DNA from 4 places in the Streptomyces sp. CA-146814 genome. Region 4 is predicted to be linked to each of the others. Evidence: riboswitches for the same ligand, from Rfam matches in the RefSeq annotation. Region 4 holds a riboswitch; each other region holds the start of a gene.

Region 1 (5,794 bases), 1.3 Mb from region 4:
GACGCGGGCCGACACATTGCCGGAGGTGCCGACGACCAGGCCGTCGGCGGCGCTGCGGCGGGCGGTCGCGACCACGTCCCGCCAGGCCTGGAGGACCGATTCCGGCTGCTGCTCGCTCATGCGGCGAGCGTAGGGGTGACCGTGGGAAAGCGGAACGTGATGCCCCACGTGACCGGGATCTCTTTCGGGGCCATATGTGACCGTCAAAAACTTCGCCAACGAGGGGTAAAGGGCAGACCAGCCGGTGCCCCACGGGCGTCCCGCAGCCCCTCCCGCACACAAACGGAACCACCGCACTCCGATTCGGGTCACCACAGCGCCCCGCCCAGTTCATCTTCCGTTCACCCAGGTTGCCTACGGTCCACGAGCCACTGACGTCGAACGATTGCCTGGGTAAATGGAACACATCACGCTGCTGCTTGCGATTGTGGTCGTAACAGCTCTCGTGTTCGATTTCACGAACGGTTTCCACGACACCGCCAACGCGATGGCGACCACCATCTCGACCGGCGCGATGAAGCCCAAGACAGCGGTGGCCATGTCCGCCGTTCTCAACCTGATCGGCGCGTTCCTGTCGGTGGAGGTCGCCAAGACGATCTCCGGCGGGATCGTCAACGAAAACGGCATCAGAACAGAGGTCATCTTCGCGGCGCTCGTCGGCGCCATCCTGTGGAATCTCTTCACCTGGCTGCTGGGGCTTCCCTCCAGCTCCTCCCACGCCCTGTTCGGCGGTCTGATCGGTGCGGCCGTGATGTCGGCCGGCTGGTCCTCGATCAACGGCGGCACCGTCGTCACCAAGGTGCTGCTCCCCGCGATCGCCGCCCCGCTGGTCGCCGGTATCGCCGCGATGCTGGCCACCCGGCTGACGTACCGGATCAACCGGAACGTCACCGACCCGAACCAGCAGAAGTCGACCGCCAAGGGCTACCGGGCCGGGCAGATCGCCTCCGCCGGTCTCGTCTCGCTCGCCCACGGCACCAACGACGCGCAGAAGACGATGGGCATCATCACGCTGGCGCTGGTCACCAGCGGTGTCCTGGCCCCGGGCTCCAACCCGCCCATGTGGGTCATCGTCTCGGCCGGTGTCGCCATCGCGCTCGGCACCTACCTCGGCGGCTGGCGCATCATCCGCACCATGGGCAAGGGCCTCACCGACCTCCAGCCGCCGCAGGGCTTCGCCGCCCAGACCAGCGCGGCGACCGTCATCCTGGCCTCCTCGCACCTCGGCTTCTCGCTCTCCACCACCCAGTCCTGCTCGGGTGCCGTGATGGGCGCGGGTCTCGGCCGCAAGGGCGGCGTGGTCCGCTGGTCCACCGCCACCCGGATGTTCGTCGCCTGGGGCCTCACGCTCCCGGCCGCGGGCCTGGTCGGCGCGGGCGCCGAGTTCCTCACCAAGCAGGGCCCCTGGGGCATCGCCGTCACGGCGGTCATCCTGGTCGGCGGCTCCTTCGCCATCTGGCTGGCCTCGCGCCGCGAGCCGGTCGACCACACCAACGTCAACGACACCGACGGCACGACGGCCGACGAGCCGCAGGGCGTCGTCACCACCGCCATGGCCGCGGTCGCGCCGCCGCCCACCGCCGGTGCGGTCTCCGAGCTCTCGACCACCATCCCGGCCCCGGCCGCGGCATCCGACGACACGCCCCGCCCCGCGGCCACGGTGTAAGGACAGATCCGTATGAAAATCGACTGGGCAGCACTCGCCTCCGTCTTCGGTGTCAGTCTCGTGGTCACCGTCGCACTGGTCGGCGTCTTCACCCTGGGCATCGTCGCCCTCTCCAAGCTGTCGGCCCCGGCCGGCAGTGCCACCGGTGCCACCGGCGGTTCGGCCGCACTGGCGCGCACCGGCGCGTACGCCGCCTTCGCGGGTTGCGTGGCGGCGGTCGCGTACGGGATCTATCTGATCGTCGCCTGACCGCACCGCGACACGTTCCTCCGGGCCGGACACACCACCGTGTGTCCGGCCCGATGTGCGTCTGCGCACACCGGCCCTTCGCAGGTCAACAGCAAGTTGACGGCCGTTCTCGCAGCGTGGTGGACTGCCGGAGCCATTTACGGCGACAGAAGAGGAAGCCGGTGCGAATCCGGCGCGGTCCCGCCACTGTCACCGGGGAGCACTCCCCCACACCGGATGTCACGGCCCTCCTGACCGAGGGCTGGAAGGCCGGGGGAAGTGCGGATCCGGAAGCCAGGAGACTCTTGTCGCCGGTCACGTCGAACCAGGGCGCGGACCCTGAGTGAGGACATAAGCCATGCCCGGCCGCCGTGCGCCGCATCCTGTGCCTGTTCCGACACCTCTTCCGGTACCTCTCGCGGTACCTCTCCGTGCCGGAACGCCTCTGCCCACGGCAGACTGAACCGTGCGTGTCGATCGCGTTTTCGCGTACGGCGCCACCGCCGGGCTGATCGCCGACGCGGCTCTCGGCGACCCGCGCCGGGGCCACCCCGTCGCCGGGTTCGGCCGGGCGGCCGCGCGGGTGGAGTCCCTGCTGTGGCGGGACGACCGGGGCCGGGGCGCGCTGCACACCCTGCTCTGCGCCGGAGGCGCCGTGGGGGCCGCCGCGCTGGCCGCCCGTGCCGTACGGAACCGTCCCGCGCTCGCCGTCGCGCTGACGGCAGCCACCACCTGGTCGGTCGTCGGCGGTACGTCGCTGGGCCGGGAGGCCCGCGCCATCGGGGGCGCGCTGGCCGCCGGTGACCTGGAGGTGGCCCGGGAGCGGCTGCCGCATCTGTGCGGGCGCGATCCGCAGGCCCTGGACGGGCCGCAGATCGCCCGCGCGGTCGTGGAGTCGGTCGCGGAGAACACCTCGGACGCCGTCGTCGGCGCGCTGGTGTGGGGCGCGATCGGCGGGGTGCCGGGGCTCGTCGGCTTCCGGGCCGTGAACACGCTCGACGCGATGGTCGGCCACAAGTCGCCCCGCCACCGGCGTTACGGCTGGGCCTCGGCCCGCCTGGACGACGTGGCGGGATGGCCCGGCGCCCGGCTGACGGCCGCGCTGGCCGTGGTGGGCGGCGGGCGGCCTGCGGAGGCCGTACGCGCCTGGAAGGCGGACGCGGGGCGGCACCCGAGCCCGAACGCGGGGCCGGTGGAGGCCGCGTTCGCGGGGGCGCTCGGTGTACGGCTCGGCGGGACGCTGGCGTACGCGGGGCGCGTCGAGCACCGGCCGGTGCTGAACGGGGAGTCGGGCCGGGAGGTCCGGAGCTCCGACATCGAACGCGCGGTGCGGCTGTCGCGGCGGGTGAGTGTGCTGGCCCTCGGGGTGTGCGTGGTGGGCCGGTTGGCTGTGGGGCGTGTGGTCGCGGGGCGGTCGTCGGCAGGACAGGGGCGGGGACTGGCATGAGTGGTGGGCTGCTGGTCGCGGGGACGACCTCGGACGCGGGCAAGAGCGTCGTCACGGCGGGCATCTGCCGCTGGCTGGTGCGCCGGGGCGTGAAGGTCGCGCCGTTCAAGGCGCAGAACATGTCCCTCAACTCCTTTGTGACCCGTGAGGGCGCGGAGATCGGACGCGCGCAGGCCATGCAGGCACAGGCCGCCCGGGTCGAGCCGACCGCGCTGATGAACCCGGTGCTGCTCAAGCCCGGCAGCGACCGCTCCAGCCAGGTCGTCCTGATGGGCAAGCCGGTCGGCGAGATGAGCGCCCGGGGGTACCACGGCGGCCGGCAGGAGGCGCTGCTCGGGACGGTCACGGACTGTCTGGAGCGGCTGCGGTCGACCTATGACGCGGTGATCTGTGAGGGGGCGGGCTCGCCTGCGGAGATCAATCTGCGGCGGACCGACATCGTGAACATGGGGATCGCACGGGCCGCGAGGTTCCCGGTGCTGGTGGTCGGGGACATCGACCGGGGCGGGGTCTTCGCGTCGTTCTTCGGGACGACGGCGCTGCTGAGCGCGGAGGACCAGGCGCTGGTCGCCGGGTACCTGGTGAACAAGTTCCGGGGTGACGTCTCGCTGCTGGAGCCGGGGCTGGACATGCTGTACGGGCTGACCGGGCGCCGTACGTACGGAGTGCTGCCGTACGCCCATGGGCTCGGCATCGACGAGGAGGACGGCCTGCGGGTGTCCCTGCGCGGGGCGGTGCGGGAGTCGGTCGTGGCGCCGCCGCACGGGGAGGACGTGTTGCGGGTCGCGGTCTGCGCGGTGCCGTTGATGTCCAACTTCACGGACGTGGACGCGCTGGCCGCCGAACCGGGCGTCGTCGTGCGGTTCGTGGACCGGGCCGAGGAGCTGGCCGACGCGGACCTGGTCGTCGTGCCCGGGACGCGCGGCACGGTGAAGGCGCTGGCCTGGCTGCGTGAGCGCGGTCTCGCGGAGGCGCTGGTGCGGCGGGCGCGCGAGGGCCGGCCGGTGCTGGGGATCTGCGGTGGGTTCCAGGTGCTCGGTGAGCGGATCGAGGACGAGGTGGAGTCGCGGGCAGGGGTCGTGGACGGGCTGGGGGTCCTTCCCGTACGCGTGCGCTTCGACCGGGCCAAGACGCTGGCGCGGCCGGTGGGTTCGGCGCTCGGTGAGACGGTGGAGGGGTACGAGATCCACCACGGGGTGGCCGACGTACGGGGCGGCGAGCCGTTCCTGGACGGGTGCCGGGTCGGGGCGGTGTGGGGGACGCACTGGCACGGGTCGCTGGAGAGCGATGGGTTCCGGCGGCGGTTCCTGGAGGAGGTGGCGCGGGCCGCCGGGCGGCGGTTCGTGCCTGCGCCGGACACCTGTTTCGGGGAGCTGCGGGAGGAGCAGCTGGATCGGCTGGGGGATCTGGTGGAGGAGCACGCGGATACGGATGCGTTGTGGCGGTTGATCGAGGGGGGCGCGCCGGTGGGGTTGCCGTTCGTGCCGCCGGGGGCGCCGCCGTTGGGGACGGGTGCGGGTTCGTCGGAGAGCCGGGGCGCTGCCCCGGACCCCGCTCCTCAATCGCCGGAGGGGCTTGAAAATCCCGGGTCCGCTGGGTCAAAGGGCCAGGGGCTTGATTTCGCCGGGTCCGCTGGGTCAAAGGGCGAGGGGCTTGTAGCGACCGGTCGCGTCGAAGCTGAAGAGCATGTCAACGAGGAGGCCTTGTGAGTACGCCGTATCCCTTCACCGCGATCGTCGGGCAGGACGATCTGCGGCTCGGGCTGTTGCTGAATGCCGTCAGTCCGGCCGTCGGCGGTGTGCTCGTGCGGGGTGAAAAGGGGACCGCCAAGTCCACCGCCGTGCGGGCGCTCGCCGCGCTGATGCCGGAGGTCTCCGTCGTCCCCGGGTGCCGGTTCTCCTGTGATCCGGTCTCGCCCGATCCGGCGTGTCCTGACGGGCCGCACGCGGAGGCGGCCGGTGTGTCGCGGGCCGCGCGGACCGTGGAGTTGCCCGTCGGGGCGTCCGAGGACCGGCTCGTGGGGGCGCTGGACATCGAGCGGGCGCTGTCCGAGGGCGTGAAGGCGTTCGAGCCGGGGCTGCTGGCGGACGCGCATCGCGGGATCCTGTACGTCGACGAGGTCAACCTCCTCCACGACCACCTGGTGGACCTGCTGCTGGACGCGGCGGCCATGGGTGCCTCGTACGTGGAGCGCGAAGGCGTCTCCGTACGGCATGCGGCACGGTTCCTGCTGGTCGGGACGATGAACCCGGAAGAGGGCGAGCTGCGGCCGCAGTTGCTGGACCGGTTCGGGCTGACCGTGGAGGTGGCCGCCTCCCGGGACACCGAAGAGCGGGTGGAGGTCGTACGGCGCCGGCTCGCGTACGACGACGATCCCGAGGGGTTCGCCGCGCGCTGGGCCGAGGAGGAGAGCGCCCTGCGCGAGCGGATCGCCGCCGCGCGCGCCCTGCTGC
Region 2 (5,794 bases), 4.3 Mb from region 4:
CGATGAAGGCGACGGTCGTGGTCACCAGGGCACCTCCTGCGGTGAGTCGTCTGCGGCGAGGACGAGTTCCCCGTCGCCGGTCGGAGCGAAGTACCGGGCCACGTCGGCGTCGGTGACCTCCACGAGCGTGCCGGGCGACCAGTGAGGCGTCCGGTCCTTGTCGATCACCTGGGCCCGGATGCCCTCCACCAGGTCGGCGGAGGAGAGAGCGGCGTACGAGACGCGGTACTCCTGCTCCAGCACCCTTTCCAGCGGCCCGAGTTCACGCGCCCGGCGCAGCGCGGCCAGGGTCACCTTCAGCGCGGTGGGCGAGCGGCCGAGGATCGTGGCGGCCGCCTCACCCGCCGCCGGGGCCCCGGAGGCGAGCAGCCGCTCCACGATCTCCTCGACGGAGTCGGCGGCGTAACAGCGGTCGATCCAGGCCCGGTCGGTCTCCAGGGTGCCGGGAGGCGCGTCCCGGACATGGCGGTGCAGCACCTCGGCGGGCGGTTCGGTCCGCAGCTCGGCGAGGAGCGCCGGCAGGCTCTCCTGCGGTACGAAGTGGTCGGCCAGCCCGCACAGCAGCGCGTCCCGGGCCCCCACCACCGCACCGGTCAGCGCGAGATGGGTGCCCAGCTCCCCGGGGGCCAGCGCCAGCAGATAGGTCCCGCCGACGTCCGGCACGAAACCGATCCCGGTCTCCGGCATGGCCACCTTGGACCGTTCGGTGACGATCCGGACGCTGCCGTGCGCCGAGATCCCGACCCCGCCGCCCATCACGATGCCGTCCATGACCGCCACGTACGGCTTCGGATAGCGGGCGATCCGCGCGTTCAGCCGGTACTCGTCGCGCCAGAACGCGGCCGAGGCCTTGCCGCCGACGCGGGCGTCCTCGTAGATGGACCGGATGTCGCCGCCCGCGCACAGGCCGCGCTCCCCGGCCCCGGTGATCACGACCGTGGCCACCTCCGGGTCGTGCTCCCACCGGTCCAGCGCCGCCGCGACCGTCTCCACCATCGCGTGGGTGAGCGCGTTGAGCGCCTTGGGACGGTTCAGGGTCAGCACTCCCGTACGTCCCTCGGTCTGCACCCGTACGAGCTCCTCGGTCATCGCAGGGCTCCCGTCAGGCTCCGGGCCACAATGACGCGCATGATCTCGTTGGTCCCTTCCAGGATCTGGTGGACCCGCAGGTCCCGCACGATCTTCTCGATGCCGTACTCGGCCAGATAGCCGTAACCGCCGTGGAGTTGGAGCGCCCGGTCAGCGACGGAGTAGCCGGTGTCGGTGGCGAAGCGCTTGGCCATCGCGCACAACTCCGGTGCTCCGCCCGCCTTCCGGTCCAGCGCCTCGGCGGCCTGCCGCACCAGCGCCCGCGCGGCGGCCAGTTCGGTGGCCATGTCGGCCAGCCGGAACTGCAGCGCCTGCGCCTCCAGCAGCCGCGCCCCGAACGCCTCCCGGTCCGCCAGGTGAGCCAGACTGCGGTCCAGCGCGCTCTGCGCACCGCCCAACGAGCAGGCGGCGATGCCGAGTCGGCCGCCGTTCAGGCCGTTCATCGCGATGCGGAAGCCTTCGCCCTCCGCTCCGAGCAGCCGGTCGGCCGGGATGCGTACGCCGTCCAGCACCACCTGGCGGGTGGGCTGCGCGTTCCAGCCCATCTTCTTCTCGTTGGCGCCGAACGAGAGCCCCTCGTCGTCCCGTTCGACGAGGAAGGCCGAGATCCCGCCGGGGCCGTTGTCGCCGGTGCGGGCCAGCACGATGTAGAGGTGGGTGGCGCCCGCGCCGGAGATGAACTGCTTGGTCCCGGTGAGGACGTAGTGGTCGCCGTCGCGGACCGCCCGGGTGCGCAGCGCGGCCGCGTCGGAGCCCGCGCCCGGCTCGGTCAGGCAGTAACTGCCCAGCTGCTCCATGGTGCAGAGCTCCGGCAGATACCGGGCGCGCTGGGTCTCGGAGCCGTACCGGTCGACCATCCAGGCGACCATGTTGTGGATGGAGAGATAGCCCGCCACCGACGGGCAGCCGGTGGCCAGGGCCTCGAAGACGAGGACCCCGTCGGTGCGGGACAGCTCGGAGCCGCCCCTGTCCTCCCGTACGTACACGCCTCCGAGGCCGAGCCCCGCGGCCTTCCGCAGGACGTCGACGGGGAAGTGCTTGTCCTGGTCCCAGGCCACGGCGTGCGGAGCCAGGTGTTCCTGGGCGAAGTCGAGCGTCGTCTCGACGACCGCGAGCTGGTCGTCGGTGAGCAGGGTGGTCACGGCGGTCATCCCATGGTCGGAATCGTGAAGCTCGCGCCGTCCCGGATCCCGGAGGCGGGCCAGCGCGAAGTGACGGTCTTCGTACGGGTGTAGAAGCGGATGGAGTCAGGACCGTGCTGGTTGAGGTCGCCGAAACCGGACCGCTTCCAGCCGCCGAACGTGTGGTACGCCACCGGCACCGGGATCGGCACGTTGACGCCGACCATGCCCGTGTCGACCCGGCGGGTGAAGTCGCGGGCGATGTCGCCGTCCCGGGTGAAGAGCGCCACGCCGTTGCCGTACGCGTGCTCCGAAGGCAGCCGCAGCGCCTCCTCGTAGTCCGTCGCACGCACCACGGAGACCACCGGGCCGAAGATCTCCTCCTGGTAGATCCGCATGTCCGGGGTGACCCGGTCGAAGAGCGAGGCGCCCGCGAAGAACCCTTCCTCGTGGCCTTCGAGGGTGAAGTCCCTGCCGTCCACGACCAGTTCGGCTCCTTCCTCCACGCCGAGGTCGACATAGCCGCGCACCCGGTCCACCGCGTCCCGGCCCACCAGCGGCCCGAAGTCGGCGTCCGGGTCGTCCGAGCGGCCGATCCGCAGCTCGGCGATCCGCTCGGTGAGCTTGGCCACCAGCGCATCGGCGGTCTCCGCACCGACCGGCACGGCCACCGAGATCGCCATGCACCGCTCGCCCGCCGAGCCGTACCCGGCGCCGATCAGCGCGTCCACCGCCTGGTCCAGATCGGCGTCCGGCATCACGATCATGTGGTTCTTCGCCCCGCCGAAGCACTGCGCCCGCTTGCCGTGAGCGGCGGCCGTCGCGTAGATGTGCGCGGCGATCGGCGTCGAGCCGACGAAGCCGAGCGCCTTGACGCGCGGGTCCTCCAGCAGCGTGTCCACGGCCTCCTTGCCGCCGTTGACGACGTTCAGCACGCCCGGCGGAAGCCCGGCCTCCAGGAAGAGTTCGGCCAGCCGCAGCGGCACCGAAGGATCCCGCTCGGACGGCTTGAGGATGAAGGCGTTACCGCAGGCCAGAGCGGGTGCGGCCTTCCACAGCGGGATCATCGCCGGGAAGTTGAACGGGGTGATGCCGGCGACCACGCCGAGCGGCCGGCGCAGCGAGTGGACGTCGATCCCGGCGCCCGCGTTGTCGCTGAACTCGCCCTTCACCAGGTGCGGCACACCGGCGGCGAACTCCACCACGTCCAGGCCGCGCGCGATGTCACCGTGCGCGTCGGCCACGGTCTTGCCGTGCTCGGAGGAGAGCAGCCGGGCCAGGGAGTCCTTCTCCTGCTCGACCAGCTGGAGGAAGCGCAGCAGGACGCGGGCCCGGCGCTGCGGGTTCCACTCGCCCCACTCCAGCTGCGCCTCGGCCGCGTCGGCGATGGCCGCCTCGGTCTCGGACCGGCCGGCCAGCGGCACCCGGGCCTGGACCCGGCCGGTGTTGGGGTCGTACACATCGCCGTACGTGCCCGAGGTGCCGGGCGTGTGCTTGCCGCCGATGAAATGGGTGAGTTCGCGGACCATGGAAAGCCTGCTCTCGTCGGTGAGATCGTCAGGTGAGATCCGGGGATGGCGCACGGGCCCCCGCCGCCGCACAGCGCACCGGTCGGGTGCGCGCAGGGGCGTGGAAGGGCTCGCCGTCGGGGGGGACGCGGAGGGCGGAGGCCGTCAGGGGGCGGGGATAACCGCTCGCCGGGACGGGCCTGCGGGGCCGTGGGTGCGGACCGGTGCCATGCGTGTCTGCTCCATCCTCGTGGAAACACGGAACAATCCCGTGGCCGGTATCCTGACTCCCGGATCAGCGCGCGCCCTCATGCCTTCCCGACGGCGCCTTCACCGTCAGTGGCGTGTCCTGCGAGGACGAACTCCCCGGTCACAGTGGCGGGACCGCGCCGGAATCGCACCGGCTTCCCTGACACCACGGGCCTTCGAGGCGCCCGGCACCATGCCGGTCACCCCTCTGCTCACGAACATATAGTTGGACGTCCTAGTAAGTCCACCCCGCCTCGCCCCGGCCCGCCCCCGGCGCTGTCGCGCGCCCCGCTCCTGGCATGATCGGCCGACATGAGCGACGCACCACGCCACATCCTCGTCATCGGCATGGGAGCCGGCGACCCCGACCACCTGACCCTCGCCGCGATCAAGGCCATGCGCCGGGCGCAGGTCTTCTTCGTGCTCGGCAAGGGCCGGGAGAAGGAGTCCCTGACCCGGCTGCGGCGGGACATCCTGGCCGAGCACCTGGACGGTCCCTACCGGGTCGTCGAGGCCGAGGACCCCTGGCGGGACCGCACCCAGGACGACCGGGGCCGCTACACCACGGCGGTCCACGACTGGCGCCACCGCCGCGCCGACATCTGCGAACGCCTGATCATCGAGGAGCTGGCGCCGGGGGAGTGCGGGGCGTTCCTGGTGTGGGGCGACCCGTCCCTGTACGACAGCACGCTCGCGATCCTGGAGGACATCCAGGCCCGTGGCACGGTGGAATTCGGCCATGAGGTGGTCCCCGGGATCAGCAGCGTCTCGGCGCTCGCCGCCCGCCACCGCACCTCGCTGAACCAGGTCGGCCGCCCCGTCCACATCACCCCGGGCCGACGCCTCGCCGAGGGGTTCCCGGACGACGACGGCGACATCGTGGTCATGCTCGACGGCCACGAGAGCTTCACCCATCTGACGGGCCGGGGCCTGTGGATCTACTGGGGCGCCTACATCGGCACCCCGGACGAGCTCCTGGTCTCCGGACCGCTCGACGAGGTCGCCGAACGGATCAGCCGCGTGCGCGCCGAGGCCCGCGAACGGCACGGCTGGATCATGGACACCTACCTGCTGCGCCACCGGCCGGAGGGCGCCCAGGGTACGGAGAGCCCAGGCGGCACGGACAGCTGACGGGCCCCGGCCCGCGAGCGGGGGCCCGGACAGGTGGGCGGGTGACGTGACACAGGGCGGCGGGTCGCGTCGAGGCGCGAGCGGCCGCCGCACCTCGCCGTCGTACCCGGCCGGAGGTCAGCTCCGGGACTCGTGCGCCCGGATCACTCCCAGCCCGTGACCGAGGCTCGGGCACTCGGCGGTCAGGTCGTTGCCCCGCACCAGATAGTTGTGCACGCGCCCGTCGGTGGGCCGCTCGACGGCCCGGTACAGAGTGCCGTTCACCGTGATCGTCCAGTCGTCGCCGTCCTGGGCCCACCCGACTGTCTTCTTCATATAGCGCTTCCCTCGCTCGTCGCCGCCGCGGGTCGGCGGCCGTGTATTGGCAAGAAGAACGGCCTGTGACGCTCTGTGGTTCCGGTTCGCCTACGCCATTCGGTTACATCTGAGTCACCATGCCCCCACGACCTGACCGGAAGTCAGCGAACCGGAGAAGAACGGCGGAACGGGGTGCGCGGAGGGGAGCGGGGCTGCCCGGGGCCGGATCGTGCCAGGATGCCGGATCCGGTCCCGGGCAGTGATGCAGGAGCGCCCGCTCCGCGCCCCTGTGCTGACCATTCGGCGCCGCCTGCCGGGGCGGATTGGTGCGGGGGCCCTTCCGCTGCCCGACGTCACCCGTTCGGAGCCCGTCCGGGGCTCATCCGGCGTGCACTCGGT
Region 3 (5,794 bases), 2.8 Mb from region 4:
TCATGCTCCAGGACATGCTGGGCAACGCCTACAAGCCGTTCCGCGAGGTCAGCTGGAAGCCCGGTGTCTGGTTCGCCAGCGCCGTCGTGGTCGGCGGCTGGGGCTACTTCCTCTGGGTCGGTGTGCACGACCCGCTGGGCGGCATCAACCAGCTCTTCCCGCTCTTCGGCATCGCCAACCAGCTGCTGGCCGCCGTCGCGCTGGCCGTCTGCACCACGCTGCTGGTCAAGTCCGGCCGCCTGAAGTGGGCCTGGGTCACCGCCGTACCGCTCGCCTGGGACGTGGCGGTCACCCTTACCGCGAGCTGGCAGAAGATCTTCTCGCCGGACGTGAAGGTGGGCTTCTTCGCGCAGCGCGACAAGTACCAGGCGGGCATCGACGCGGGCGAGGTGCTGGCCCCGGCCAAGTCCATGGACGACATGCGGACCGTCGTCACCAACTCCACCGTCGACGGCGTGCTCTGCGCGCTCTTCGCGATCCTCATCATCGTGGTGCTCGTGGACGCCGGCCGGGTCTGCTATAAGGCCATCCGCGACCCGGAGAGCGTCAAGCTCCACGAGACGCCGTTCGTCCAGTCCAAGTTCGTCGCCCCGGCCTCGCTCATCGCCACCAAGGAGGAGAAGGCCGAACTGGCCGCCGCCGGTGTCGGCCCCGAGGGCGGCCTGCGCAAGGAGGAGGCCGCGGCGACGGGGAACCGGACATGAGCCGCGCGGACCGTACGGAGCCGGGCGTGACGGAGCCGGGCGTGACGGCCCCCGGCGTGCGGAGCCGGACATGACTCTCGCGGACGTACGGCGGGTGGCCGGGCGGATCCGCTGGTACGTCCGTGAGATGACCGGCGAGGCGACGTACGACCGCTACGTGGCGCACGCCCGGTCGCACGATCCGGACGCGCCGGTGATGACCCGCCGCGCCTTCGAGCGCAGCCGCACGGACGCCCGCGAGGCGGACCCCCGCGAGGGCTTCCGCTGCTGCTGACCACCGTCGGCCGATCGGGGCCGCCGCACCCCTCCCAGGGGCGCGGCGGCCCCTTCTGCCGTCCGTGGACGCGCCCGGCCGCCGCTCGATTTCCCGGGTGCGCGGAGCCGTGACCGTACGAAAGGATGTGCCCATGACATCGCGCTCCCGGTCGCCCCGGCTCCGGCCCCTCCTCCTGACCGTGACACTGGCCCTGACCCTGGCGGCGGCGACGGGCTGCGGCACCGTGCCGGCGCCCGGCTCGAAGTCGCCGGCGGACCGGAGCTCCTCGGCCGAACCGGCGCCCGACCGGGCGGAGCTGGAGGCGCGGGCGAGCGCCGTGCAGCTCGTCGCGGAGCATGTGTGGGTGACCGAGGCCGCGGGCTACGCCTTGGCGCGCCAGTCGGTCGGGGTGCTCGGTGACGACGGGTTCGGCAGCTCCTACACCGCGCCGGACGGCGGGATGTTCCAGCTGTCGGTGGAGCGCCGCCCGCACGCCGTGGCCGACTGTACGGACGGCTCCGCGCCCGCCGGCGGTCAGGAGGCCCTGGTGACGTGCGAGCGGGACGGCGAACAGTGGTACCGCGCCACGGAGTCGGACCACGCGTACGCCCAGGAGCAGGGCGGCCTCGTGATCACGGTGAGCGGGGCGCGCGAGCAGGTGGACCGGGCGACGCTGCGGTCGGCGGCGCTGGCCGCCCACCGCGCCGACGACCACGAATTGGACCGGGTGCTGCCGCCCGCCGGGGACGGCTCCGGGCAGCAGCCGGTCGAGCGCGGCGACCTGCCGCCGGTGGGCGACGGCGCGCCGGACAACGAGGTGGGAGCGAGTGGCTGATGGATCTGACGATCAGAGTGGCGGAGCCCGCCGAGTACGCCGTGCTCGGCGGGATCATCGCCGAGGCGTATCTCGGTGACGGTCTGCTGGACGGCCCGCAGGATCCGTACCTCCTGAAACTGCGGGCGGTGGAGCAGCGGGCGGCCGAGGCCGAGGTGCTCGTGGCGCTCGACGCGGACGGGGTGGTGCTCGGTGGTGTGACGTATGCCGCTCCCGGCACGCCGTGGCGCGATATCTCCGGTCCGGACGAGGCCGAGTTCCGGATGCTGGCCGTGGCCCGCGCGGGGCGCGGACGGGGCGTGGGAGAGGCGCTCGTACGGGCGTGCGTCGAGCGGGCCCGGTCCGCCGAAGGCGTTCGGGGGCTGGTGCTGTCGACGCAGCCGGCCATGCTCCCGGCCCATAGGATCTACCGTCGGCTCGGCTTTCTGCGGACCCCTGAGCGGGACTGGGAGCCGGTGCCGGGCCTGCGCCTCATGACCTTCCGGCTGGAGCTGGAGGCGGCCTCCTGAGGGGCTTATGAAATCGACGCGACACAACATGTGGGGGCCGCAGCATCTGGCGGCCCCCACATGTATGCTCGACCTCGCTGTCGCCGCAGGGGAATCCGGTGCGAATCCGGAACTGTCCCGCAACGGTGTGATCAGTGTGCTTTGCACACCCGAAGTCCGAAGACCTGTCGACAGCGCGTCCGGCTCGACCGAACCGGACGCCAGACGTCCGGGCCTCGCGGATGGGCCGGTGGACGCCGTAGCAGTGCTGCCCTGAAGGGCATCGTGCTGCCCGGTTTCCCCGCTCGCCGCCGGCCCCCAGCCGAGCGAGGGAAAGCCCAGTGACCATCGCGCCCGCCGATCCGGTTTCAGCCACCGAATCCGCTGCCTCCACCACGTCCGGCGAAGGCACGAACGACGGACCCGGGACCGCCCTGTTGCGGACCCTCACCGACCTCACCGTCGATCTGCCCGACACCGACCCCGGACGGGTCGCCGCCTCCGCGCTGCGCGGGCGCAACGCCCGCTCCGACGAGGCCGAGCTGCGCTCGCTGGCCACCGAGGCGGCGGCGGGGCTGATCTCCGAGGACCCGGCGTACTCCAAACTCGCCGCCCGGCTGCTGACCCGTACGATCGCCGACGAGGCCGCGGGCCAGGGCGCCACGTCCTTCTCCGCCTCGGTCGCCGTGGGCCACCGCGAGGGGCTGATCGCGGACCGCACGGCCGCCTTCGTGGAGCTGCACGCGAAGGCGCTGGACGCGCTGGTGGAGCGGACGCTGGCGGAGGGCGCGGACGACCGGTTCGGCTACTTCGGTCTCCGTACGCTGCACAGCCGCTACCTGCTGCGCCACCCGATCACCCGCCAGGTCATCGAGACCCCGCAGCACTTCATGCTGCGCGTGGCCGCCGGTCTGGCCGAGGACGAGTCGGTGCGGGCGCTGGACGAGGTCGCCGCGCTCTACGGGCTGATGAGCAAGCTGGACTACCTCCCCTCCTCCCCCACGCTCTTCAACTCCGGCACCCGGCACCCGCAGATGTCCTCCTGCTACCTGCTGGACTCGCCCAAGGACGAGCTGGACTCGATCTACGACCGCTACCACCAGGTGGCGCGCCTCTCGAAGCACGCGGGCGGCATCGGCCTCTCCTACTCCCGTATCCGCGCCCGTGGTTCGCTGATCCGGGGTACCAACGGGCACTCCAACGGCATCGTGCCGTTCCTGAAGACGCTGGACGCCTCGGTGGCGGCGGTGAACCAGGGCGGCCGGCGCAAGGGCGCTGCGGCGGTCTACCTGGAGACCTGGCACGCGGACATCGAGGAGTTCCTGGAGCTCCGCGACAACACCGGTGAGGACCAGCGGCGTACGCACAACCTGAACCTGGCGCACTGGATCCCGGACGAGTTCATGCGCCGGGTCGACGCGGACACCGAGTGGTCGCTCTTCTCGCCCGCCGAGGTGCCCGAGCTGGTGGACCTGTGGGGCGACGAGTTCGACGCGGCCTACCGCGCGGCCGAGGCCAAGGGCCTGGCCCGCAAGACGATGCCGGCGCGTGAGCTGTACGGCCGGATGATGCGGACCCTCGCGCAGACCGGCCAGGGCTGGATGACGTTCAAGGACGCCTCCAACCGGACCGCGAACCAGACCGCCGAGCCGGGCCGGGTCGTGCACTCCTCGAACCTGTGCACGGAGATCCTGGAGGTCACCAACGACGGCGAGACGGCCGTCTGCAACCTCGGCTCGGTCAACCTGGGCGCCTTCGTGGCGAACGGCTCGATCGACTGGGAGCGCCTGGACTCCACGGTCCGTACGGCCGTGACCTTCCTCGACCGGGTCGTCGACATCAACTTCTACCCGACCGAGCAGGCCGGGAACTCCAACTCCCTCTGGCGGCCGGTCGGTCTGGGCGCGATGGGCCTCCAGGACGTCTTCTTCCAGCTGCGCCTGCCGTTCGACTCGCCGCAGGCCCGCGCGCTCTCGACGAAGATCTCCGAGCGCATCATGCTGGCCGCGTACGAGGCGTCCTGCGACCTCGCCGAGCGCTCGGGCCCGCTGCCCGCGTGGTCGGAGACGCGTGCCGCGCGCGGTGTGCTGCACCCCGACCACTACGACACCGAGCTGAACTGGCCGGAGCGCTGGGACGCGCTGCGCGCCCGGGTCGCGAAGACCGGTATGCGCAACTCGCTGCTGCTCGCCATCGCGCCGACCGCCACGATCGCCTCGATCGCCGGTGTGTACGAGTGCATCGAGCCGCAGGTCTCCAACCTGTTCAAGCGCGAGACGCTCAGCGGTGAGTTCCTCCAGGTCAACGGCTACCTGGTGGACGAGCTGAAGAAGCTCGGCGTGTGGGACGCCCGCACCCGTGAGGCGCTGCGCGAGGCCAGCGGCTCGGTGCAGGGCTTCGCCTGGATCCCTGAGGACGTGCGGGCGCTGTACCGCACGGCGTGGGAGATCCCGCAGCGCGGCCTGATCGACATGGCGGCGGCCCGTACGCCGTTCCTCGACCAGAGCCAGTCGCTCAACCTGTTCCTGGAGACGCCGACGATCGGCAAGCTCTCCTCGATGTACGCGTACGCCTGGAAGCAGGGGCTGAAGACGACGTACTACCTGCGTTCGCGCCCGGCGACCCGGATCGCCCGTGCCGCGTCCGGTCAGGCGTCGGCCGCCGCCCCCATTCCCGTACAGCAGGCGTCGGCTCCCGACGCGGACGCCATCGCCTGCTCTCTTGAGAACCCCGAGTCCTGCGAGGCCTGCCAGTAATGAGCACCACGAACGAAGAGAAGAACCTGCTCGACCCGGGATTCGAGCTGACCCTGCGTCCCATGCGCTACCCGGACTTCTACGAGCGCTACCGGGACGCGATCAAGAACACCTGGACCGTCGAGGAGGTCGACCTCCACTCGGACGTCGCCGACCTCGCGAAGCTGTCGCCGGGTGAGCAGCACATGATCGGCCGGCTCGTGGCGTTCTTCGCGACGGGCGACTCGATCGTCTCGAACAACCTCGTGCTGACGCTGTACAAGCACATCAACTCCCCCGAGGCGCGGCTGTACCTGTCGCGGCAGCTCTTCGAGGAGGCCGTGCACGTCCAGTTCTATCTGACGCTGCTGGACACCTATCTGCCCGACCCGGACGACCGGGCGGCGGCGTTCGACGCGGTCGAGGAGATCCCGTCGATCCGCGAGAAGGCGCAGTTCTGCTTCAAGTGGATGGACTCGGTCGAGAAGATCGACCGGCTGGAGACGAAGGCCGACCGCCGCCGCTTCCTGCTGAACCTGATCTGCTTCGCGGCCTGCATCGAGGGGCTGTTCTTCTACGGGGCGTTCGCGTACGTGTACTGGTTCCGCTCGCGCGGCCTGCTGCACGGCCTCGCCACGGGCACCAACTGGGTGTTCCGCGACGAGACGATGCACATGAACTTCGCGTTCGAGGTCGTGGACACCGTCCGCAAGGAGGAGCCGGAGCTCTTCGACGACGCGCTCCAGCAGCAGGTCACCGACATGCTGAAGGAGGCC
Region 4 (5,794 bases):
CGAAGACGGAGTGCCGGCCGGCGGTGCCCGCCTTGAGGGCCGCCTGCACCATGGTCAGCTCGTACTGGTCGGTGAAGAGCGCGGTCGACGGAACGCCGACCCGTCGCCCGAGGTCCGCTGAGTTCATGGCTGGGATGCTACCCCCTATTCGTCAAAGTGACGAGATGTGGGGTCCGTTTGTGCGCCGGGCCCGCCCGGGTGGCAGCATGGGACAGGTGAGCGTTGCTACCCCCGTAGAGATCGAACGTCCTGAATCCGCCGAGGAGACCTTCGCGGTCCCCGAACCGGACGTCCCGTGGGTGACGCTCGTCCACAACGACCCGGTCAACCTCATGAGCTACGTGACCTACGTCTTCCAGGCCTACTTCGGCTACTCCAAGGACAAGGCCCACAAGCTCATGCTCGACGTGCACCAGAAGGGCCGCGCCGTCGTCTCCAGCGGGAGCCGCGAGGAGATGGAGCGCGACGTCCAGGCCATGCACGGCTACGGACTGTGGGCCACCCTCACCCAGGACCGCAACTAGCGGCCTCGCCGCCGTACGCACCCCCCGCCCCGTACGACCCACCATCGGAGAATCCATGGCCGGCCATTTCGAGGCCACCCCCGGCGGCGGCGCGGCCGTCGCGCTCGACGAGGTCGAGATCTCGATCCTGCGCTCCCTCGCCGTACAGCTGCTCGAACTGATCGGCCCGGGCGACGAACCCGCCGACGGCGAGGACCCGCTCGCCGCACTCTTCGCCGAGGGCCCCAGCAAACCGCCGTCGGACCCGGCCCTGGCCCGCCTCTTCCCGGACGCGTACGGCGGCCCGGACGGCTCGGCCCCCGAGGAGAAGTCGGAGGAGGAGCTGCGGGAGCTGTCCGCCGAGTTCCGCCGCTTCACCGAGAACGACCTGCGCTCCCGCAAGCGCGAGGACGCCCTCGCGGTCGTCCGGACGCTCGACGCCCTGACGCCCGTCGGCGACGGCGGAGCCGTCCTCACCCTCACCGCCGTGGAGTGCCGCTCCTGGCTCGGCTCGCTCAACGACCTGCGCCTCACCATCGGCACCCGGCTGGAGGTCTCCGACGAGGACGAGGGCGAGGACGGTTCGCTCTACGGGCTCCCGGACAGCGACCCGCGCAAGCCGATGGTGATGGCCTACCTCTGGCTCGGCGCGCTCCAGGAAACGCTCGTCGAGACACTGATGCCGTAATCCCCGGACACCGATGCCGTAATCCCCCGGCCGCGATCGGCGAGGCGTCCGTGTTCGCTCAACGGACGCTCAGATCCGGGTAATGATCCCGCCAAGACATAAGCGCCATTCGTGGTGGATGGAGTTTCTTGTCCGCTTTTATCTGTGGGGTGCGCCACAGAATGTCCCATGGTGTTCTGTGACGTCCGTGATAAATCTTCACGATCGCCCGGGGACGCCACCCCTGTTCCCGGGGTCGCCACAAGCCGGCCGAACGCCGGTGGCACTCCATCCATATCCGGGGGGATCAGGACCTGATCCGCAGCCTTGACGGCGCGGATCGGCGTGGAGAAAGGCGCACCACACATGACATCGGCACAGGTCGACGAGGGACAGGCCGACAAGGGAAGGCCCGGCGCGGAAGCCGGCGAGGCCGAGACCGGTGGCGAGGGGTACCAGCGGGGTCTGGGCGCCCGTCAGATCCAGATGATCGCCATCGGCGGAGCCATCGGTACCGGGCTCTTCCTCGGCGCGGGCAAGGCGATCGACCGGGCCGGACCCAGCCTCATCCTGGCCTACGTCCTCGCGGGCCTGGTCATCTTCTTCATCATGCGGGCGCTGGGCGAACTCCTCATGTACCGGCCGGTCTCCGGCTCCTTCTCGGAGTACGCCCGCGAATTCATCGGGCCCTTCTTCGGATTCGTCACCGGCTGGACGTACTGGCTGTTCTGGGTCGTCACCGGAATCACCGAAGTCACCGCCGCCGCCACCTATATGACGTACTGGTGGGACATTCCGCAGTGGCTGTCCGCGCTCGTCTTCACCGTCATTCTCTACGGCGCCAACCTGATCTCCGTGAAGCTCTTCGGTGAGCTGGAGTTCTGGTTCTCCATGGTCAAGGTCACCGCGATCGTCGGCATGATCCTCATCTGCGCCGGCGTCCTGACCCTCGGCTTCTCCGACGCGGGCGACACCGCGACCGTCTCCAACCTCTGGAACGACGGCGGGTTCTTCCCGAACGGCGTCGGCGGCATGCTGATGACGCTCCAGATCGTCATGTTCGCCTTCCTCGCGGTCGAACTCGTCGGCGTCACGGCAGGGGAGTCCAAGGACCCGAAGACCGTGCTGCCCAAGGCCATCAACACCGTGCCGTGGCGCATCGCCGTCTTCTACGTCGGCGCGCTGATCATGATCCTGTCGGTCGTCCCGTGGTCCACCTTCAAGCCGGGCGTCTCGCCGTTCGTGAAGGCCTTCGAGGAGATGGGGCTCGGCATCGGCGCCGCCATCGTCAACTTCGTCGTCCTGACCGCGGCGCTCTCCTCCTGCAACTCCGGCATGTACTCCACCGGCCGTATGCTCCGCGACCTGGCCATGAACGGACAGGGCCCGCGCGCCTTCACCAGGCTGACGAAGAACGGCCTGCCGCTCGTCGGCACCACCTTCTCCGCGGCCCTGATGCTCGTCGGCGTCTGGATCAACTACCAGTGGCCGGGCGAGGCGTTCAACTACGTCGTCTCCTTCGCGACCATCTCCGGCATGTGGGCCTGGATCATGATCCTGATCAGCCAGATCCGCTACCGCCGCCTCGCCGACCAGGGCGTGGTCCCGCAGTCCTCGTTCAAGGCGCCGGGAGCCCCGTACACCAGCTGGTTCGCGCTCGCCTTCATCGGCATGGTCATCGTGATGATGGCGGTCGACACGGAGGCCAGGATCTCGCTCTACTGCGCCCCGCTCTGGGCGCTCGTCCTCGGCGTCTCCTACCTGGTGCTCAAGTCGCGCGACCCGGAGAACACCGCCTTCGCCAAGCGCTGACCCAGGCTTCACCCAGCACCGACCGCGAGGGCGGGCCGACGACCACGGCCCACCCCTTCGACCCCGAGGGCGGGCCCGGCGACCCCGGGCCCACGACCGGCCCTCCTCCCGGACGCCCCGGCCGCTCACCCTCCCCCCACGGCCCCGGCGTCCACCATGCGGGCCCTCCCGTACCACCCACCGGTACGCGAGGGCCCGCATGCCTATCCTGGCGCCATGCTGACCATCACCCAGGCGCTCCACGACCAGATCGTCGCCCACGCCCGCGCCGACCACCCCGACGAGGCGTGCGGCGTGGTGGCGGGACCGGCCGGGACCGGGCGCCCCGAGCGCTTCATCCCGATGCTCAACGCCGCCCGCTCGCCCACGTTCTACGAGTTCGACTCCGGCGACCTCCTCAAGCTGTACCGCGAGATGGACGACCGCGACGAGGAGCCCGTGATCATCTACCACTCGCACACCGCGACGGAGGCCTACCCCTCCCGCACCGACGTCACGTACGCCAACGAGCCCGGCGCCCACTACGTCCTGGTCTCCACCGCCGACACCGACGGCTCCGGCCCCTTCCAGTTCCGCTCGTACCGCATCGTGGACGGCGCGATCACCGAGGAAGACGTGCAGGTCGTCGCGGCGTACTGAGCGGTAGCGCGCCCTCCGGGGGCCCCGCCGACCCGCCGGACGGGTCTGGCACACTGCACCCCAGACCCGAACACAAGGCAGCGGGAACCAGGAAGCCGGTGCGAATCCGGCACGGTCCCGCCACTGTGACCAGGCCCCTTCCCGTACGGACTCCGTACGCGGACGGCGGCCCGGAAGCCAGGAACTGGCCCGCTGCCTTCTCCGCATCGACCAGGGGACGCGGAAATCCCCCGGAGAGGCCCCGCCATGTCCCGGCGCACCCCCGCGCTCATAGCCGCCGCCGTGCTGCTTCCGCTCGCCCTCACCGCCTGCTCCACCCCCGAGGGCGACGAGCCCACCGGGGACAAGGCCGCGGCGAAGAGCGATGGCTTCCCGTACACCGTCACCAACTGCGGTGTCACCACCACGTACAAGGCCCCGCCGAAGCGCGTGGTCACCATGAACCAGCACGTCACCGAGATCATGCTGGAGCTCGGCCTCACCAAGTCCCTCGTCGGCACCGCCTACCTCGACGACCAGGTGCTGCCGAAGTACGCGAAGGACTACGCCTCCGTCCCGGTGATCGCCAAGGAGTACCCCTCCTACGAGCAGGTCCTCGCCACCAACCCGGACTTCGTCTACGGCGGCTACAGCAGCGCCTTCACAGCGGGCGACGGCCGCGGCCGCGAGGCGTTCAAGAAGTCCGGCATCGAGACCCGGCTCAACACCGAGAGCTGCGCCAAGGCCGACACCCCGATGGAGACCCTCTACGAGGAGATCCGCGAGGTCGGCCGCACCTTCGGCGTCACCGACCGCGCCGAGGCCTGGATCAAGCAGGCCGAGGCCGACAACGCGGCGACCGCGAAGAAGCTGGCCGAGCTGAAGCCGCTCCCCGTCTTCGTCTACGACAGCGGCGACAAGACCGCGTTCACCGCGGGCGGCAAGGGCATCGGCAACGAGCTGATCAAGCGCGCCGGCGGCACCAACATCTTCGCCGACCTCGACAAGTCCTTCGGCGACGCCTCCTGGGAGAACGTGGTCGCCCGCAAGCCCGAGGCGATCGTGATCTACGACTACGGCTCCACCACCGTCGCCCAGAAGAAGAAGCGCCTCCTCGACGACCCGGCCCTCGCCGACGTCCCGGCCATCAAGAACAAGCGCTTCGCGGTGATGCCGCTCTCCGACGCGGTCCTCGGCGTGCGCGTCCCCGCCGCCGTCGAGAAGCTCGCGGCCCAGCTCCACCCGGCGGCCACCACCTCGTGACCTGCCGCACCTCCGCACCGCGGCGGCTGCTCCGCTACACCCTGGTCGTCGGCGTCCTCGCCGCCCTCCTCGCAGCCGCCGCGGTCGCCGCCCTCGCCCTCGGCTCCGTCCGCATCCCGCCCGGCCAGGTCATCGACATCCTGACCGGCCGGGCGGAGGCGAGCCCGTTCCGCACGATCGTCCTGGACGTCCGGCTGCCCCGGGTCCTGCTCGGCATCGTCGTCGGCGCCGGACTGGCCGTCATCGGCACGGTCCTCCAGGCGCTCGTACGGAACCAGCTCGCCGACCCGTTCCTCCTCGGCGTCTCCTCCGGCGCCTCCACCGGCGCGGTCCTGGTGATCGTCCTCGGCATCGGCGCCACCCTCGCCACCACCGTCACGATCCCGGCCGCGGCCTTCGCGGGCGCGCTGCTCTCGCTGCTCCTCGTCTACACGCTGGCGCGCGGCGGGGGAGGCCTCACCACCAACCGGCTCGTCCTCGCCGGAGTCGCCGTCTCCTACATCCTCTCCGCGCTCACCAGCCTGATCCTGGTCACCTCCGCCCGCGCCGACCACCTCCAGGAAGTCCTCTACTGGACGCTCGGCGGCCTCGGCGCGGCCCGCTGGGACATGCTCGCGCTGCCGACGATCACGCTGATCGCCGGTACGGCCGTACTCCTGACCCTCGCCCGGCCGCTCGACCTGCTCCTGGTGGGGGAGGAGGGCGCGACCGTCCTCGGCCTGGACACCGCCCGCTTCCGGGCCGCCGTCTTCGTGCTCGCCTCGCTGATGACCGGCGCGCTCGTCGCGTACAGCGGAGCGATCGGCTTCGTCGGCCTGATGGTCCCGCACATGGCCCGGATGGCGGTCGGCGCCTCGCACCGCGCGCTGCTGCCGGTGGTCGCGCTCGGCGGCGCGGTGTTCCTGGTCCTCGCCGACCTGGCCGCCCGGAC

What was found. Region 4 has a riboswitch for cobalamin ahead of ACQP09_RS11515 (ABC transporter substrate-binding protein). Riboswitches for the same ligand answer to the same signal wherever they lie in the genome.
Region 1: another riboswitch for cobalamin. It lies ahead of ACQP09_RS05765 (cobalamin biosynthesis protein); the one in region 4 lies ahead of ACQP09_RS11515 (ABC transporter substrate-binding protein).
Region 2: another riboswitch for cobalamin. It lies ahead of ACQP09_RS30540 (CoA-acylating methylmalonate-semialdehyde dehydrogenase); the one in region 4 lies ahead of ACQP09_RS11515 (ABC transporter substrate-binding protein).
Region 3: another riboswitch for cobalamin. It lies ahead of ACQP09_RS24505 (ribonucleoside-diphosphate reductase subunit alpha); the one in region 4 lies ahead of ACQP09_RS11515 (ABC transporter substrate-binding protein).

What each region holds. Positions count from the first base shown of each region.
Region 1 covers NZ_CP192068.1:1,298,324-1,304,117, forward strand. The annotation lists gene ACQP09_RS05750 (class II aldolase/adducin family protein) at 1-120, opposite strand, end outside; gene ACQP09_RS05755 (anion permease) at 398-1,666, shown strand; gene ACQP09_RS05760 (hypothetical protein) at 1,679-1,915, shown strand; cobalamin riboswitch at 2,035-2,216, shown strand; gene ACQP09_RS05765 (cobalamin biosynthesis protein) at 2,361-3,341, shown strand; gene ACQP09_RS05770 (cobyric acid synthase) at 3,338-5,050, shown strand; gene ACQP09_RS05775 (putative cobaltochelatase) at 5,047-5,794, shown strand, end outside.
Region 2 covers NZ_CP192068.1:6,909,652-6,915,445, forward strand. The annotation lists gene mmsB (3-hydroxyisobutyrate dehydrogenase) at 1-25, opposite strand, end outside; gene ACQP09_RS30530 (enoyl-CoA hydratase/isomerase family protein) at 22-1,089, opposite strand; gene ACQP09_RS30535 (acyl-CoA dehydrogenase family protein) at 1,086-2,240, opposite strand; gene ACQP09_RS30540 (CoA-acylating methylmalonate-semialdehyde dehydrogenase) at 2,237-3,739, opposite strand; cobalamin riboswitch at 3,975-4,153, opposite strand; gene cobF (precorrin-6A synthase (deacetylating)) at 4,280-5,098, shown strand; gene ACQP09_RS30550 (hypothetical protein) at 5,216-5,413, opposite strand.
Region 3 covers NZ_CP192068.1:5,436,541-5,442,334, reverse strand. The annotation lists gene ACQP09_RS24525 (carbon starvation CstA family protein) at 1-704, shown strand, start outside; gene ACQP09_RS24520 (YbdD/YjiX family protein) at 775-978, shown strand; gene ACQP09_RS24515 (hypothetical protein) at 1,112-1,795, shown strand; gene ACQP09_RS24510 (GNAT family N-acetyltransferase) at 1,795-2,304, shown strand; cobalamin riboswitch at 2,369-2,490, shown strand; gene ACQP09_RS24505 (ribonucleoside-diphosphate reductase subunit alpha) at 2,625-5,039, shown strand; gene ACQP09_RS24500 (ribonucleotide-diphosphate reductase subunit beta) at 5,039-5,794, shown strand, end outside.
Region 4 covers NZ_CP192068.1:2,602,517-2,608,310, reverse strand. The annotation lists gene ACQP09_RS11540 (nicotinate phosphoribosyltransferase) at 1-127, opposite strand, end outside; gene clpS (ATP-dependent Clp protease adapter ClpS) at 207-524, shown strand; gene ACQP09_RS11530 (DUF2017 domain-containing protein) at 580-1,191, shown strand; gene ACQP09_RS11525 (amino acid permease) at 1,537-2,982, shown strand; gene ACQP09_RS11520 (Mov34/MPN/PAD-1 family protein) at 3,199-3,621, shown strand; cobalamin riboswitch at 3,651-3,828, shown strand; gene ACQP09_RS11515 (ABC transporter substrate-binding protein) at 3,868-4,863, shown strand; gene ACQP09_RS11510 (FecCD family ABC transporter permease) at 4,860-5,794, shown strand, end outside.